Linked DNA regions of Streptomyces collinus. The protein of the gene in region 1 interacts with the protein of each later gene in a pairwise test. Links are inferred from orthologs where the notes say so. Each region holds a gene or a part of one and is shown in the gene's direction. Other genes may lie near its edges. The genes, in order: RFN52_RS08915 and RFN52_RS27220.

The links.
Region 2: the proteins of RFN52_RS08915 (region 1) and RFN52_RS27220 interact in binary tests that used the Escherichia coli proteins (3 or more experiments, as listed by UniProt). The link is inferred for Streptomyces collinus from one-to-one orthologs.

What each region holds. Positions count from the first base shown.
Region 1 is NZ_CP133771.1:1,981,428-1,987,427, reverse strand. Bases 1,507-4,334 are described here. They hold RFN52_RS08915 (ABC-F family ATP-binding cassette domain-containing protein), read left to right. Parts: upstream 1,507-2,035; coding sequence 2,036-3,634; downstream 3,635-4,334. Other genes in these bases: RFN52_RS08910 (helix-turn-helix domain-containing protein), read left to right, coding at 3,987-4,205; RFN52_RS08920 (VOC family protein), read right to left, coding at 1,507-1,771. In the rest of the region: RFN52_RS08925 (hypothetical protein), read left to right, coding at 59-1,309; more of RFN52_RS08920, read right to left, coding at 1,358-1,506; RFN52_RS08905 (enoyl-CoA hydratase/isomerase family protein), read left to right, coding at 4,357-5,160; RFN52_RS08900 (nucleopolyhedrovirus P10 family protein), read right to left, coding at 5,192-5,914; RFN52_RS08895 (Asp23/Gls24 family envelope stress response protein), read left to right, coding at 5,999-6,000. UniProt on the Escherichia coli protein: Genetic data indicate it may be involved in ribosome assembly or function.
Region 2 is NZ_CP133771.1:5,945,605-5,953,124, reverse strand. The notes cover bases 2,000-6,347. They hold RFN52_RS27220 (multifunctional oxoglutarate decarboxylase/oxoglutarate dehydrogenase thiamine pyrophosphate-binding subunit/dihydrolipoyllysine-residue succinyltransferase subunit), read left to right. Parts: upstream 2,000-2,316; coding sequence 2,317-6,147; downstream 6,148-6,347. Other genes in these bases: RFN52_RS27215 (DUF6104 family protein), read left to right, coding at 6,237-6,347; RFN52_RS27225 (sensor histidine kinase), read left to right, coding at 2,000-2,035. Outside these bases: RFN52_RS27235 (spermine/spermidine synthase domain-containing protein), read left to right, coding at 1-53; RFN52_RS27230 (response regulator transcription factor), read left to right, coding at 189-929; more of RFN52_RS27225, read left to right, coding at 926-1,999; more of RFN52_RS27215, read left to right, coding at 6,348-6,416; RFN52_RS27210 (hypothetical protein), read right to left, coding at 6,896-7,520. UniProt on the Escherichia coli protein: E1 component of the 2-oxoglutarate dehydrogenase (OGDH) complex which catalyzes the decarboxylation of 2-oxoglutarate, the first step in the conversion of 2-oxoglutarate to succinyl-CoA and CO(2).

The sequences.
Region 1 (6,000 bases):
GCGCCGCCCCGCCCCACGCCCCCCGGAGGGCACCCCGGCACCGGCGGAGCTGGCCAGAATGGCACGCTCAGGTCTCGCCGACGCGGCCCGTGTCGCCCGCTGGGCCGACGCCGCGCTCGGTCCCGGCCGGGACAGCGCCACCGACGACGGCAAGGCCACCCTCTCCGACACGACGGCCGAACGGGCCGCCCGCGAACTGGGCCTGACACCGGCTCAGGTCAGAGCCGACTGGGACACCGCCCGCCTCGCCGGCCTCGTCGAGGTGCACGGCGACAGCGCCCGCCCCGGCTGGCGGCTGCGCGCCTGGGACCGCGACGACAGCGCCGTGCTGCGCGGCTGGGTCGCGCTCTTCGACGCCTGGTCGCTCGCCCACCCGGAGCCCGAGGAGCACGAGCCCGCCGCCGTCGCCGAGGTCGTCTCCGCCATGCCCCAGGCGCTGTCCTTCCTCCAGCTGTCCGCCGGGCCCGTCCCCGTGGAGCAGCTCCTCGACCTCCTGGAGCAGCGCGTCACCGAGCTGCGCACCGCCCGCTGCGAGATCCCCTACGGCCCCCAGCCCGAGCCGCCGGCCGAACCGGAGCCCACCGACGCCCCGCTCGCCCCCCTGCTCGACTGGGCCCTGCGCGCCCTCGCCTCCGTCGGCGCCCTCACCTACGGCGACGGCCAGGCCACCCTCACCCCGCTCGGCAGCTGGGCCGTCTGGGTCAAGCTGGAGCAGATCTGCGTCGCCGCGCAGAGCCCCGCCGGGAACATCGAGCAGGCCGCCGACGACATGCTCCGCGGCTGCGCCCAGCTGCGCCCGAACGCGGCCCGCGCCGAGTACCGCGCCTGGCTCGCCGCCCGACCCGTCGGCAGCGCCGTCACCGAGCTCCTCGGCGCCGCCCGCGGTGAGGACGCCCTGCTGCGCGGCCTCGCCTTCGAGGCGCTGCGCGTGGTCGGCGCCCCCGCCGAGCCGGACGTCCGCGGCGTGCTGGACGAGCCCACGCTCAGGCCGTACGCGCTGCTGTGGCTGGCCGAGCACGACGGCGCCGACCCCGAGGACGCCCACGAGGTCCTCACCCGCGAGGAGGCGACCTGGCTGTGGGTGGACACCGCGGCCGCCGTCGCCGACCACGGGGAGGCGCCGCTGCTGGTGCGCCACTTGGAGTCCGCGGTGCAGCCGACCGTCCCGATGCTCCTGGAGGAGGTACGCGCCGTGGGGCATCCGCGCACCGTGCAGGTCCTGGTCGCCCTCGCCGCCGCACACCCCGACCCGGCCCTGGCCAAGGCCGTCCGCCGGGCGGCCTTCCAGGTGCACACCGGCGGCAGCTAGGGCCGTCGCCCGGGCCCCGAAGCCTTCAGCTCACCTGTCCCGGGGCCGTCAGCCCGGTATCTCGGGCGCGTAGGTCCCGAAGCTCCACACGTTGCCCTCCAGGTCCCGGGCCAGGTAGTCCCGCGAGCCGTAGTCCTGGTCCGTCGGGGGCATCAGCACCTCCACGCCGTGGTCCACCGCGTGGCGGTGGTGCCCGTCCACGTCGTCCACCACCACGTACACCCCCGTGGTGCCGGCGTCCTTCATGGCGGCGTCGAACAGGCCGCCCCGGCCCTTGGTACCGACCATCACCGCGCCGTTGCCCTGCACCAGCTCGGCGTGCAGCACCGAGCCGTCCTCGCCCTCGTACACCGACAGCTCCGTGAAGCCGAAGGCCTCCGTGAGCTGGCGGATCGCCGCCTTCGCGTCGGCGTACAGCAGCGTCGGGTAGATGCTCGGACGCCCGCCGGACGTGCCTGCCATGGCGATCACTTCCTCGTGTCTCGCTGGGTGTTCCCCCGCCGGGAGAGCCGGATTCCGGCCCGTTCCCCGGCCCGCTGTTCAGTCTTCCACCGGGCACTGACAACGGCCCTCCGCCGGGCCGCCGGTGATCGAACACCCGCACACAGAAAAAGTGGTTGCACGTCCCCGTTAGACTGTCCCCATGGCCATTCTCCTCGCGCATTAGACGGACGGGAACGTCCTCAGCCGTCCATCCCGCCCCCGTATCCGCCCTGGAGTCTGTCCGTGATCTCCGCCTCCGGTATCGAGCTGCGCGCCGGTGCCCGCGTCCTCATCGAAAACGCCTCGTTCCGCATCGCCAAGGGCGACCGCATCGGCCTGGTCGGCCGCAACGGCGCGGGGAAGACCACCCTCACCAAATGCCTGGCAGGCGAGGGCATGCCCGCCGGCGGCGCCATCACCCGCTCCGGCGAGGTCGGCTACCTCCCGCAGGACCCCCGCACCGGCGACCTCGACATCCTCGCCCGCGACCGCATCCTGTCCGCGCGCGGCCTGGACGTACTGATCAAGAAGATGCGCGACAACGAACAGCGCATCGCCAACGGCCAGGGCGCCACCCGCGAGAAGGCGCTCAGGCAGTACGAGCGCCAGGAGACGGAGTTCCTCACCAAGGGCGGGTACGCCGCCGAGGCCGAGGCCGCCACCATCGCCGCCGCGCTCAACCTGCCCGACCGGGTCCTCGGCCAGCCGCTGCACACGCTCTCCGGCGGTCAGCGCCGCCGTATCGAGCTGGCCCGGATCCTCTTCTCGGACGCGGACACCCTGCTGCTCGACGAGCCCACGAACCACCTCGACGCCGACTCGATCGTCTGGCTGCGCGACTACCTGAAGACCTACCGCGGCGGCTTCATCGTGATCTCCCACGACGTCGACCTGGTCGAGACGGTCGTCAACAAGGTGTTCTACCTGGACGCCAACCGCGCTCAGATCGACATCTACAACATGGGCTGGAAGCTCTACCAGCAGCAGCGCGAGGCCGACGAGAAGCGCCGCAAGCGCGAGCGGCAGAACGCCGAGAAGAAGGCCTCCGCGCTGCACTCGCAGGCCGACAAGATGCGGGCCAAGGCCACCAAGACCGTCGCCGCGCAGAACATGGCCCGCCGGGCGGACAAGCTGCTGGCCGGCCTGGAGGCCGAGCGCAAGTCCGACAAGGTCGCCAAGCTGCGCTTCCCCGAGCCCTCCCCGTGCGGCAAGACCCCCCTCATGGCCGAGGGCCTGTCGAAGTCCTACGGATCGCTGGAGATCTTCACCGACGTCGACCTGGCCATCGACAAGGGTTCGCGCGTCGTCATCCTGGGCCTCAACGGCGCGGGCAAGACGACCCTGCTCCGCCTGCTCGGCGGTGCGGAGCAGCCCGACACCGGCAAGGTCATCGAGGGCCACGGCCTCAAGCTCGGCTACTACGCGCAGGAGCACGAGACCCTCGACCCGGAGCGCACGGTCCTGGAGAACATGCGCTCCGCCGCCCCCGACCTGGACCTGGTGGAGGTCCGCAAGACGCTCGGCTCGTTCCTGTTCTCCGGAGACGACGTCGACAAGCCGGCCGGCGTCCTCTCCGGCGGCGAGAAGACCCGCCTCGCCCTCGCCACCCTCGTGGTGTCCTCGGCGAACGTGCTGCTCCTCGACGAGCCGACGAACAACCTCGACCCCGCCAGCCGCGAGGAGATCCTCGGCGCGCTGCGCACCTACAAGGGCGCGGTCGTCCTCGTCACGCACGACGAGGGCGCGGTCGAGGCGCTCCAGCCGGAGCGGATCATCCTGCTGCCGGACGGCGTCGAGGACCTGTGGGGCGCCGACTACGCGGATCTCGTCGCCCTGGCCTGAGCGTCAATGCCGCTTGATCGAATACGTGATCAACGGCGTATGGATCATTCGGCCCAGCGGTGATCCATCATCTGTGTGAGATCTCCTCGTACCGAGGTGTGTCCTACATCGATTTCGCGGCCGAGCCCCCGATTCTTCCGGGCTCGGCCGCGCCGCCTTTCTGACCTGGCCTTTTCCTCCACCATCCGTTCGGCCACAGGGACACCGCTCTTCGGAATTCCATATTCCGTATGTGGGGATGCGCTCCCGTCGTCACAACCTTGTCTCACCGACCTTGCCGAATGGGTGGCCATCAAGGCCCGGAGGGGTGATCATGAGGAGACCAGAGCGCACTTCCCATGAGGAGGCACGGGTGGCCGAGACTCTGAAGAAGGGCAGCCGGGTGACCGGCGCCGCGCGCGACAAGCTCGCGGCAGACCTGAAGAAGAAGTACGACGCCGGTGCGAGCATCCGGGCGTTGGCCGAGGAGACCGGCCGCTCGTATGGCTTTGTGCACCGCATGCTCAGTGAGTCGGGCGTCACGCTGCGAGGGCGTGGCGGGGCGACCCGGGGCAAAAAGGCCACGGCCTGACCCCGGGTGGCCCCTCGGCTTCGATGGTGGCCACCCGGTCGGTCGTCTGATCGGCCGGGTGGTTACTGTGCAGTCACTTAAGCGTGGCCTGCCGCGGCGGTGAAGCCGTCGCGGGAGCCCGCGAGACGACCGCACACATCGGAGGCGTCCCATGGCTTCGTCCGACCAGGACCTCGTTCCCGTACTCGACAAGGACGGCGTACGGCTCACCGTCGACGACGCGATCGCCACGGTGACGCTGACCAACCCGGACAAGCGCAACGCGCAGAGCCCCGCTCTGTGGCGGGCGCTGACCGAGGCCGGTCGGCAGCTGCCGGGCTCCGTCCGAGTCGTGGTGCTGAGGGCCGAGGGCAAGTCCTTCTCGGCCGGGCTCGACCGACAGGCGTTCACGCCCGAGGGCTTCGACGGCGAACCGTCGTTCGTCGACCTCGCGCGCGGCGCCGACGCCGAGCTGGACGCGACCATCGCCGAATACCAGGAGGCGTTCACCTGGTGGCGGCGCAGCGACATCGTCTCCGTCGCCGCTGTCCAGGGGTATGCCATCGGGGCGGGCTTCCAGCTCGCCCTCGCCTGCGACCTGCGCGTCGTCGCCGACGACGTGCAGTTCGCCATGCGCGAGACCAGCCTCGGACTCGTGCCCGACCTGACGGGCACGCATCCGCTGGTGGGACTCGTCGGCTACGCCCGCGCGCTGGAGATCTGCGTGACCGGGCGCTTCGTCACGGCCGAGGAGGCCGTGAACACCGGCCTGGCCAACGTCGCCGTGCCCGTCGGCCAGCTCGACGACACCGTGCGCGACCTGGCCGCGGCCGTGCTCGCCGCGCCCCGCGACGCGGTCGTCGAGACCAAGGCCCTGCTGCGCGGTGCCCAGGACCGCACCTACGAGGAGCAGCGCGCGGCGGAGCGCCAGTCCCAGGCCCGCAGGCTGCGGGACCTCGCGGGCGTCGGGGACTGAGAGCCGCCGGGCCGCCGGGCCCCGAGCGCGGTCAGCCGATCGCGCTCACCACGACCGCCACCGTCGGGTGATCCGGCAGCGCCCTCCTGACCACCGTCCGGACCTCGCGGGCCACGTCCCGGGCCCGCTGGTCCGCGCCCACGGCCAGCTCCAGCCGGACATGACGGTGCGGCAGCGCGGCGCCCTCGCGGGGGAGTTCCTCGATGTGCACGGGGTGGCCCAGCGTGCCGGTCAGATGGAGCACGCCGTGCACCCTGAGCGCGGCGGCGGCCACCCGGCCCTCGTCGCCGCCCCCGGCCAGGGCGGCACTCGGGGGCTCGGGGAGGCGCTCGGCGACCCCGGCTTCCCCGGGCCCCTCCTCGTCCAGCAGCCCCGTCACCCGCAGGTCCACCTCCGCCACCGTCAGGCCCAGCCGCTGGGTCGCGGCGGTCGCCAACGTCGCCCGCAGCAGGGACGCCGTCGTCGGCAGGGGCTGCGAGGCCGTCGCGGCGAACTCCGCCGTCACCCGCAGCGGCCCGGGCGGCAGAGCACTCGGCGGAGCCGGCACGGCCGGCTCCGCGGTGTCCGCCGTGTCGGCGACCGCGACACGGAGCGTGTCGAGGCGCACGCCCGGCGCGTCCCGGGCCGCGCTCCGCAGTACCGCCTCGGCTGCCCGTTCCGCGATCCACGCGCCGTCCCGCGCGTCACCCAACGGCAGAAGCCTGCCGATTCCCAGCTGATGTCTCACTGCCTGTGTCCATCGGTCGGCCGTCATTCCTCCAGCCTGCCGTATCAGAGGCGCGCTTCCATGCAACCGTGCTTACGGTGGTCCAAGGACGACGAAAAGGACGTAACGGCGAT
Region 2 (7,520 bases), 4.0 Mb from region 1 along the record:
CGGTTGCCCGGGGCGTTCCGGACGTCGTGCACCTCGCCATCAGCCCTGGATAGCAAAGGCGTACTGACTCCCCGTACGCTGCTCCCCTGACGCCGATCATTCAAGCGTCAATCGCAACCATGCGCAGGCATAGCCAGTCAGAAGGAATCACCCCACTGATTCCGGAAAGCACACCCCAGGGGCGGGCGATGGAGCAGACACAGACCTCCCACAACGGTTCGGCGACGGCTACTCCGGGCGCACAGCGCCGGGTCCTGGTGGTCGAGGACGACGCGACGATCGTGGACGCCATCGCGACCCGCCTGCGGGCCGAGGGATTCCTCGTGCAAACCGCGGGTGACGGCCCGGCCGCGGTCGACACGGCCGAGGCGTGGCAGCCGGACCTGCTGATCCTCGACATCATGCTGCCCGGCTTCGACGGTCTGGAGGTCTGCCGACGCGTGCAGGCCGCCCGTCCGGTGCCGGTGATGATGCTCACCGCGCGCGACGACGAGACCGACATGCTGGTCGGTCTCGGGGTCGGCGCCGACGACTACATGACCAAGCCGTTCTCGATGCGGGAGCTGGCGGCGCGCGTGCACGTGCTGCTACGCCGCGTGGAGCGGGCCGCCATCGCGGCGGCCACGCCCCGCTCCGGCATCCTGCGTCTCGGCGAGCTGGAGATCGACCACGCGCAGCGCCGGGTCCGGGTGCGCAGCGAGGACGTCCACCTCACGCCCACCGAGTTCGATCTGCTGGTGTGCCTCGCCAACACCCCGCGCGCGGTGCTCTCCCGTGAGCAGCTGCTCGCCGAGGTCTGGGACTGGGCGGACGCCTCCGGCACCCGCACGGTCGACAGCCACATCAAGGCGCTGCGCCGGAAGATCGGCGCCGAGCGGATCCGCACGGTGCACGGCGTGGGCTACGCCCTGGAGACCCCGACGCCATGAGCGGCGGGCCTGCCGCACGGAAAAACCCCGGTGAGAACCCCTGGGGCGGGGTGAGCCCGTTCTCGATCAAGACCAAGCTGGGCGCGCTGGTCGTCATCTCGGTGCTGATCACCACGGGCCTGTCGGTGATCGCGGTGCATACGAAGACGGAGCTGCGCTTCATCACGGTCTTCTCGATGATCGCCACGCTTCTCATTACGCAGTTCGTGGCGCATTCGCTCACGGCACCGCTGGACGAGATGACGGCGGTCGCCCGTTCCATCTCGCAGGGCGACTACACCCGCCGCACGCGGGAGAACCGCCGTGACGAGCTGGGCGACCTGGCCGTGACGATCAACGCCATGGCCGACGAGCTGGAGGCCCAGGACAGCCAGCGCAAGGAGCTGGTGGCGAACGTCTCGCACGAGCTGCGTACGCCCATCGCGGGACTGCGCGCGGTGCTGGAGAACATCGTCGACGGCGTCACGCAGGCCGACCCGGAGACCATGCGCACGGCGCTGAAGCAGACCGAGCGCCTCGGCCGGCTGGTGGAGACGCTGCTGGACCTGTCGCGCCTGGACAACGGCGTCGTCCCGCTGAAGCAGCGGCGGTTCGAGGTGTGGCCGTATCTGTCGGGCGTGCTGAAGGAGGCCAACATGGTCGCCTCGGTGCGCGCGGGAATCGCCACCGGCTCGGGCAGTCACACCCGTACGGACGTCCATCTGCACCTCGACGTCCACCCACCGGAGTTGACCGCGCACGCGGACCCGGAGCGCATCCACCAGGTCGTCGCCAACCTCATCGACAACGCGGTCAAGCACAGCCCGCCGCACGGCCGGGTGACGGTCAAGGCGCGGCGCGGCCCGCTGCCGGAGTCGCTGGAGCTGGAGGTCCTGGACGAGGGCCCCGGCATTCCGAAGTCGGAGTGGCACCGCGTCTTCGAGCGGTTCAACCGCGGCAGCGCCAAGCGGCCGCAGGGGCCGGGCAGCGACGGCGGCACGGGGCTCGGCCTGGCGATCGCCCGCTGGGCGGTGGACCTGCACGGGGGCCGGATCGGAGTGGCCGAATCCGAGCGGGGTTGCCGGATTCTTGTCACTCTTCCGGGACTGTCATCTGTGGCAAGTTGACGTAAAGTTCGAAGCGGAGCCACAAGATCCACGGGCGTCCGCGCTGACGGACACGTGTGATCAGGCACAGGCCCGCGCCATCGGCGCCAGGGGCCGTGCCGCGCCCTTCCCTCGCTAAGCGGAACCACGCTTGTTTCCCGCCATTTCAAGCCCCGAAACACGGTTCCAGATGTGACTTGCACGACGTTGCACCGGCCCGACCTGACCTTCCCCGTCCAGGGGGCGTAGCCTTGATTCCCGCTGTCCATCATCTTGTGAAGCGGAAGAGGGCGGTTGCCGCCGTGTCGCCACAGTCCCCCAGTAACTCGAGCATCTCGACCGACACCGACCAAGCGGGGAAGAACCCTGCCGCGTCGTTCGGTGCCAACGAGTGGCTCGTCGACGAGATCTATCAGCAGTACCTCCAGGACCCGAATTCCGTAGACCGAGCCTGGTGGGACTTCTTCGCCGACTACAAGCCGGGGGCGGCTGCCGCCTCGGCTCCGGCGGGTACCGCGGCCGCGGGGGCCGCGGGGACCACCACCGCTCCCGCCGCCGCTCCGGCCGCTCCCGCGCAGGCCCCCGCCCCGGCGGCCGAGAAGCCCGCCGCCGCTCCGGCGCCCGCCCCGGCTCCGGCCCAGGCGAAGCCCGCCGCGCAGGCCCCGGCCCAGGCCCCCGCTCCGGCGCAGGCCGCCCCGGCCGCGAAGCCCGCCGCCAAGCCGGCCGCGGCCCCGAAGAAGGCCGAGCCCGCCGCCGAGGCCCCCTCGGGCCCCGAGCAGGTCGTGCTGCGCGGTCCCGCCGCCGCGGTCGCGAAGAACATGAACGCCTCGCTGGAGGTGCCCACGGCCACGTCCGTGCGCGCGGTCCCGGTGAAGCTGCTGTTCGACAACCGCATCGTCATCAACAACCACCTGAAGCGCGCCCGGGGCGGGAAGATCTCCTTCACGCACCTGATCGGCTACGCGATGGTGCAGGCCATCAAGGCCATGCCGTCGATGAACTACTCCTTCGCGGAGAAGGACGGCAAGCCGACCCTGGTCAAGCCGGAGCACGTCAACTTCGGCCTCGCGATCGACCTGGTCAAGCCCAACGGCGACCGCCAGCTCGTGGTCGCGGGCATCAAGAAGGCCGAGACGCTGAACTTCTTCGAGTTCTGGCAGGCCTACGAGGACATCGTCCGCCGCGCCCGCGACGGCAAGCTGGGCATGGACGACTTCACCGGTGTGACGGTCTCCCTGACCAACCCCGGCGGCCTCGGCACCGTCCACTCCGTGCCGCGCCTGATGCCCGGCCAGTCGGTGATCATGGGCGTCGGCTCCATGGACTACCCGGCGGAGTTCCAGGGCACCTCCCAGGACACCCTGAACAAGCTCGGCATCTCGAAGGTCATGACGCTCACGTCGACCTACGACCACCGGGTCATCCAGGGCGCCGCCTCCGGCGAGTTCCTGCGGATCGTCGCGAACCTGCTGCTCGGCGAGAACGGCTTCTACGACGACATCTTCGAGGCGCTGCGCATCCCCTACGAGCCGGTCCGCTGGCTCAAGGACATCGACGCCAGCCACGACGACGACGTCACGAAGGCCGCCCGCGTCTTCGAGCTGATCCACTCCTACCGGGTCCGCGGCCACGTCATGGCCGACACCGACCCGCTGGAGTACCAGCAGCGCAAGCACCCCGACCTGGACATCACCGAGCACGGCCTCACGCTCTGGGACCTGGAGCGCGAGTTCGCCGTCGGCGGCTTCGCCGGCAAGTCGATGATGAAGCTGCGCGACATCCTCGGCGTCCTGCGCGACTCGTACTGCCGCACCACCGGCATCGAGTTCATGCACATCCAGGACCCGAAGCAGCGCAAGTGGATCCAGGACCGCGTCGAGCGCCCGCACACCAAGCCGGAGCGCGAGGAGCAGCTGCGCATCCTGCGCCGGCTGAACGCGGCGGAGGCCTTCGAGACCTTCCTGCAGACGAAGTACGTCGGCCAGAAGCGCTTCTCCCTGGAGGGCGGCGAGTCCGTCATCCCGCTGCTGGACGCGGTGCTGGACTCGGCCGCCGAGTCCCGCCTGGACGAGGTCGTCGTCGGCATGGCCCACCGCGGCCGCCTGAACGTCCTCGCCAACATCGTCGGCAAGTCGTACGCCCAGATCTTCCGCGAGTTCGAGGGCAACCTCGACCCGAAGTCGATGCACGGCTCCGGTGACGTGAAGTACCACCTGGGCGCCGAGGGCACCTTCACGGGCCTGGACGGCGAGCAGATCAAGGTCTCCCTGGTCGCGAACCCCTCGCACCTGGAGGCGGTGGACCCGGTCCTGGAGGGCGTCTCGCGCGCCAAGCAGGACATCATCGGCAAGGGCGGCACGGACTTCACCGTCCTGCCGGTGGCGATCCACGGCGACGCGGCCTTCGCGGGCCAGGGCGTGGTGGCCGAGACCCTGAACATGTCGCAGCTGCGCGGCTACCGCACCGGCGGCACGGTCCACATCGTCATCAACAACCAGGTCGGCTTCACCGCGGCCCCCGAGTCCTCGCGTTCCTCCATGTACGCGACGGACGTGGCCCGCATGATCGAGGCCCCGATCTTCCACGTGAACGGCGACGACCCGGAGGCCGTGGTCCGCGTCGCGCGGCTCGCCTTCGAGTTCCGCCAGGCGTTCAACAAGGACGTGGTGATCGACCTCATCTGCTACCGCCGCCGCGGTCACAACGAGTCGGACAACCCGGCCTTCACCCAGCCGCTGATGTACGACCTGATCGACAAGAAGCGCTCGGTGCGCAAGCTGTACACCGAGTCCCTCATCGGTCGCGGCGACATCACGCTCGAAGAGGCCGAGCAGGCGCTGCAGGACTACCAGGGCCAGCTGGAGAAGGTCTTCACGGAGGTCCGTGAGGCCACGTCCCAGCCGGGTACGGTCGAGTCCACGGACCCGCAGGCCGAGTTCCCGGTCGCCGTGAACACCGCGGTGACCACGGAGGTCGTCAAGCGGATCGCCGAGTCCCAGGTCAACATCCCCGACAACATCACCGTCCACCCGCGTCTGCTGCCGCAGCTGCAGCGCCGGGCGTCGATGGTCGAGGACGGCACGATCGACTGGGGCATGGGCGAGACCCTCGCGATCGGCTCCCTCCTGCTGGAGGGCGTGCCGGTCCGCCTGGCCGGCCAGGACTCGCAGCGCGGTACGTTCGGCCAACGCCACGCGGTCATCATCGACCGCAGCACGGGCGAGGAGTACACGCCGCTGCAGTACCTCTCCGAGGACCAGGCGCGGCTGAACGTCTACAACTCCCTCCTCTCCGAGTACGCGGCGATGGGCTTCGAGTACGGCTACTCGCTGGCCCGCCCCGAGGCGCTCGTGATGTGGGAGGCGCAGTTCGGCGACTTCGTCAACGGCGCCCAGACGGTCGTGGACGAGTTCATCTCGTCGGCCGAGCAGAAGTGGGCCCAGACCTCCGGTGTCGTCCTGCTCCTGCCGCACGGCTACGAGGGCCAGGGCCCGGACCACTCCTCGGCCCGTCCGGAGCGCTTCCTCCAGATGTGCGCCCAGAACAACATGACGGTCGCCATGCCGACCTCGCCGTCGAACTACTTCCACCTCCTGCGGTGGCAGGTGCACAACCCGCACCACAAGCCGCTGGTGGTCTTCACGCCGAAGTCGATGCTGCGTCTGAAGGCGGCGGCGGCGAAGGCGGACGAGTTCACCACCGGACAGTTCCAGCCGGTCATCGGTGACTCCTCGGTCGACGCGGCCGCGGTCAAGAAGGTCGTCTTCTGCGCCGGCAAGGTCTACTACGACCTTGAGGCCGAGCGTCAGAAGCGCGGTGCCACGGACACGGCGATCATCCGCATCGAGCGCCTGTACCCGCTGCCGGGTGCCGAGCTCCAGGCGGAGATCAAGAAGTACCCGAACGCCGAGAAGTACCTGTGGGCCCAGGAGGAGCCGGCGAACCAGGGTGCCTGGCCGTTCATCGCGCTCAACCTGATCGACCACCTGGACCTCGCGGTCGGCGCGGACGTCCCGCACGGCGAGCGGCTGCGGCGCATCTCGCGCCCGCACGGCTCGTCCCCGGCGGTGGGTTCCGCGAAGCGGCACCAGGCCGAGCAGGAGCAGCTGGTGCGTGAGGTGTTCGAGGCGTAAGCGCCTTCGCGCAGTTCGTGCGCGGCCGGGCCGCATCCCCCGCTCGGGGGGTGCGGCCCGGCCGTTTGCGCGCACATATCCTTGGGGGCATGTACTTCACGGACCGTGGCATCGAGGAACTGGAGAAGCGGCGCGGCGAGGAGGAAGTCACCTTCGAGTGGCTCGCCGAGCAGCTGCGGACGTTCGTCGATCTCAATCCCGACTTCGAGGTACCGGTGGAGCGGCTGGCGACATGGCTCGCCCGGCTGGACGACGAGGACGACGAGTAGGGACCGGCTGCGGCCGCTCCGGTCGTCAGTCCCACGCGGGCGGGTGAGGTCCCAGGTCTGACCGGCTACGGCCGCTCCGGGACGTCACTCGCTGGCGCGTGAGGTCACAGGCCCGACCCCGGCCCGGCCGCTCCGGGGCATCACTCGCACGGGCGTGAGGCCATAGGACCGGCTCGCTCCGGCCGCTCCGGGGAGTCAGCCCCGGGGGGCGTGCGAGATCGTAGATCTGACAAGCCCCAGCCGCTCCGGGACGTCCTTCGCTGGCGCGTGAAGTCGCAGGCCCGACCCCGGCCCCGGCCGCTCCGGGGCATCACTCACACGGGCGTGAGGCCATAGGACTGGCCGGCTCCGGCCGCTCCGGGGGGTCAGCCCCCGGGGGCGTGCATGGTCGTAGATCTGACCGGCCCCAGCCGCTCCGGGGCATCACTCGCACGGGCGCGTGGGCCGTAGGACGGAACCGGCCCCGGCCGCTCCAGGCGTCAGTCGCGCCGCCGCGCGAGGCCGTAGGTCAGACCCAGTGCGCCGTGCGCGAGGAGCAGGGCCCCGGCCGTGGCCCAGCCGCCGCCCCGCCGCCGCAGGCCCCTGACCAGGAGCGGCAGGCCCGCCGCCAGCTGCGCGAGGGCCAGGGCGCGGGCCGTGGGACTGCCCGTCCAGGGCATCCAGGGGCCGAGGCGTGTGTGGTGGCCGACGGGGTCGTGTTCCGCGCCCGCCTCGGGCCGGCCGGGCCTCTCGACGGGCCTGCTGTCCAGGCGGCGGGCTGCGGCCTCCCGGAGGCGGCCGGCGGGTTCGCCGGGGGCCAGTTCCGCGGGCAGGGAGACGCCCGCGCGTGCGAGGACCGCGAGCAGGCCGCGCAGACGGCTGCGTGCGTCGGTCGCCGAGTCGGGTTCGGTCAGCCGGTAGAGATCCCGGACGTCCGGGACGGGGTCGAGGCCCATCCGTGCGGCGAAGGTGCGCATCGCCTCGTCCTCCCCGGCCGGGACACCGCTCGCGAGCCAGACGAATCCGACCGGGCGGCGGAAGCCGGATGCGAGCGTGAAGCCCGCGTGGTCGGTGTCCCACCACAGGGCGAGGACGGGCCAGGGAGCGCCGACGGCGAGGGCCGTG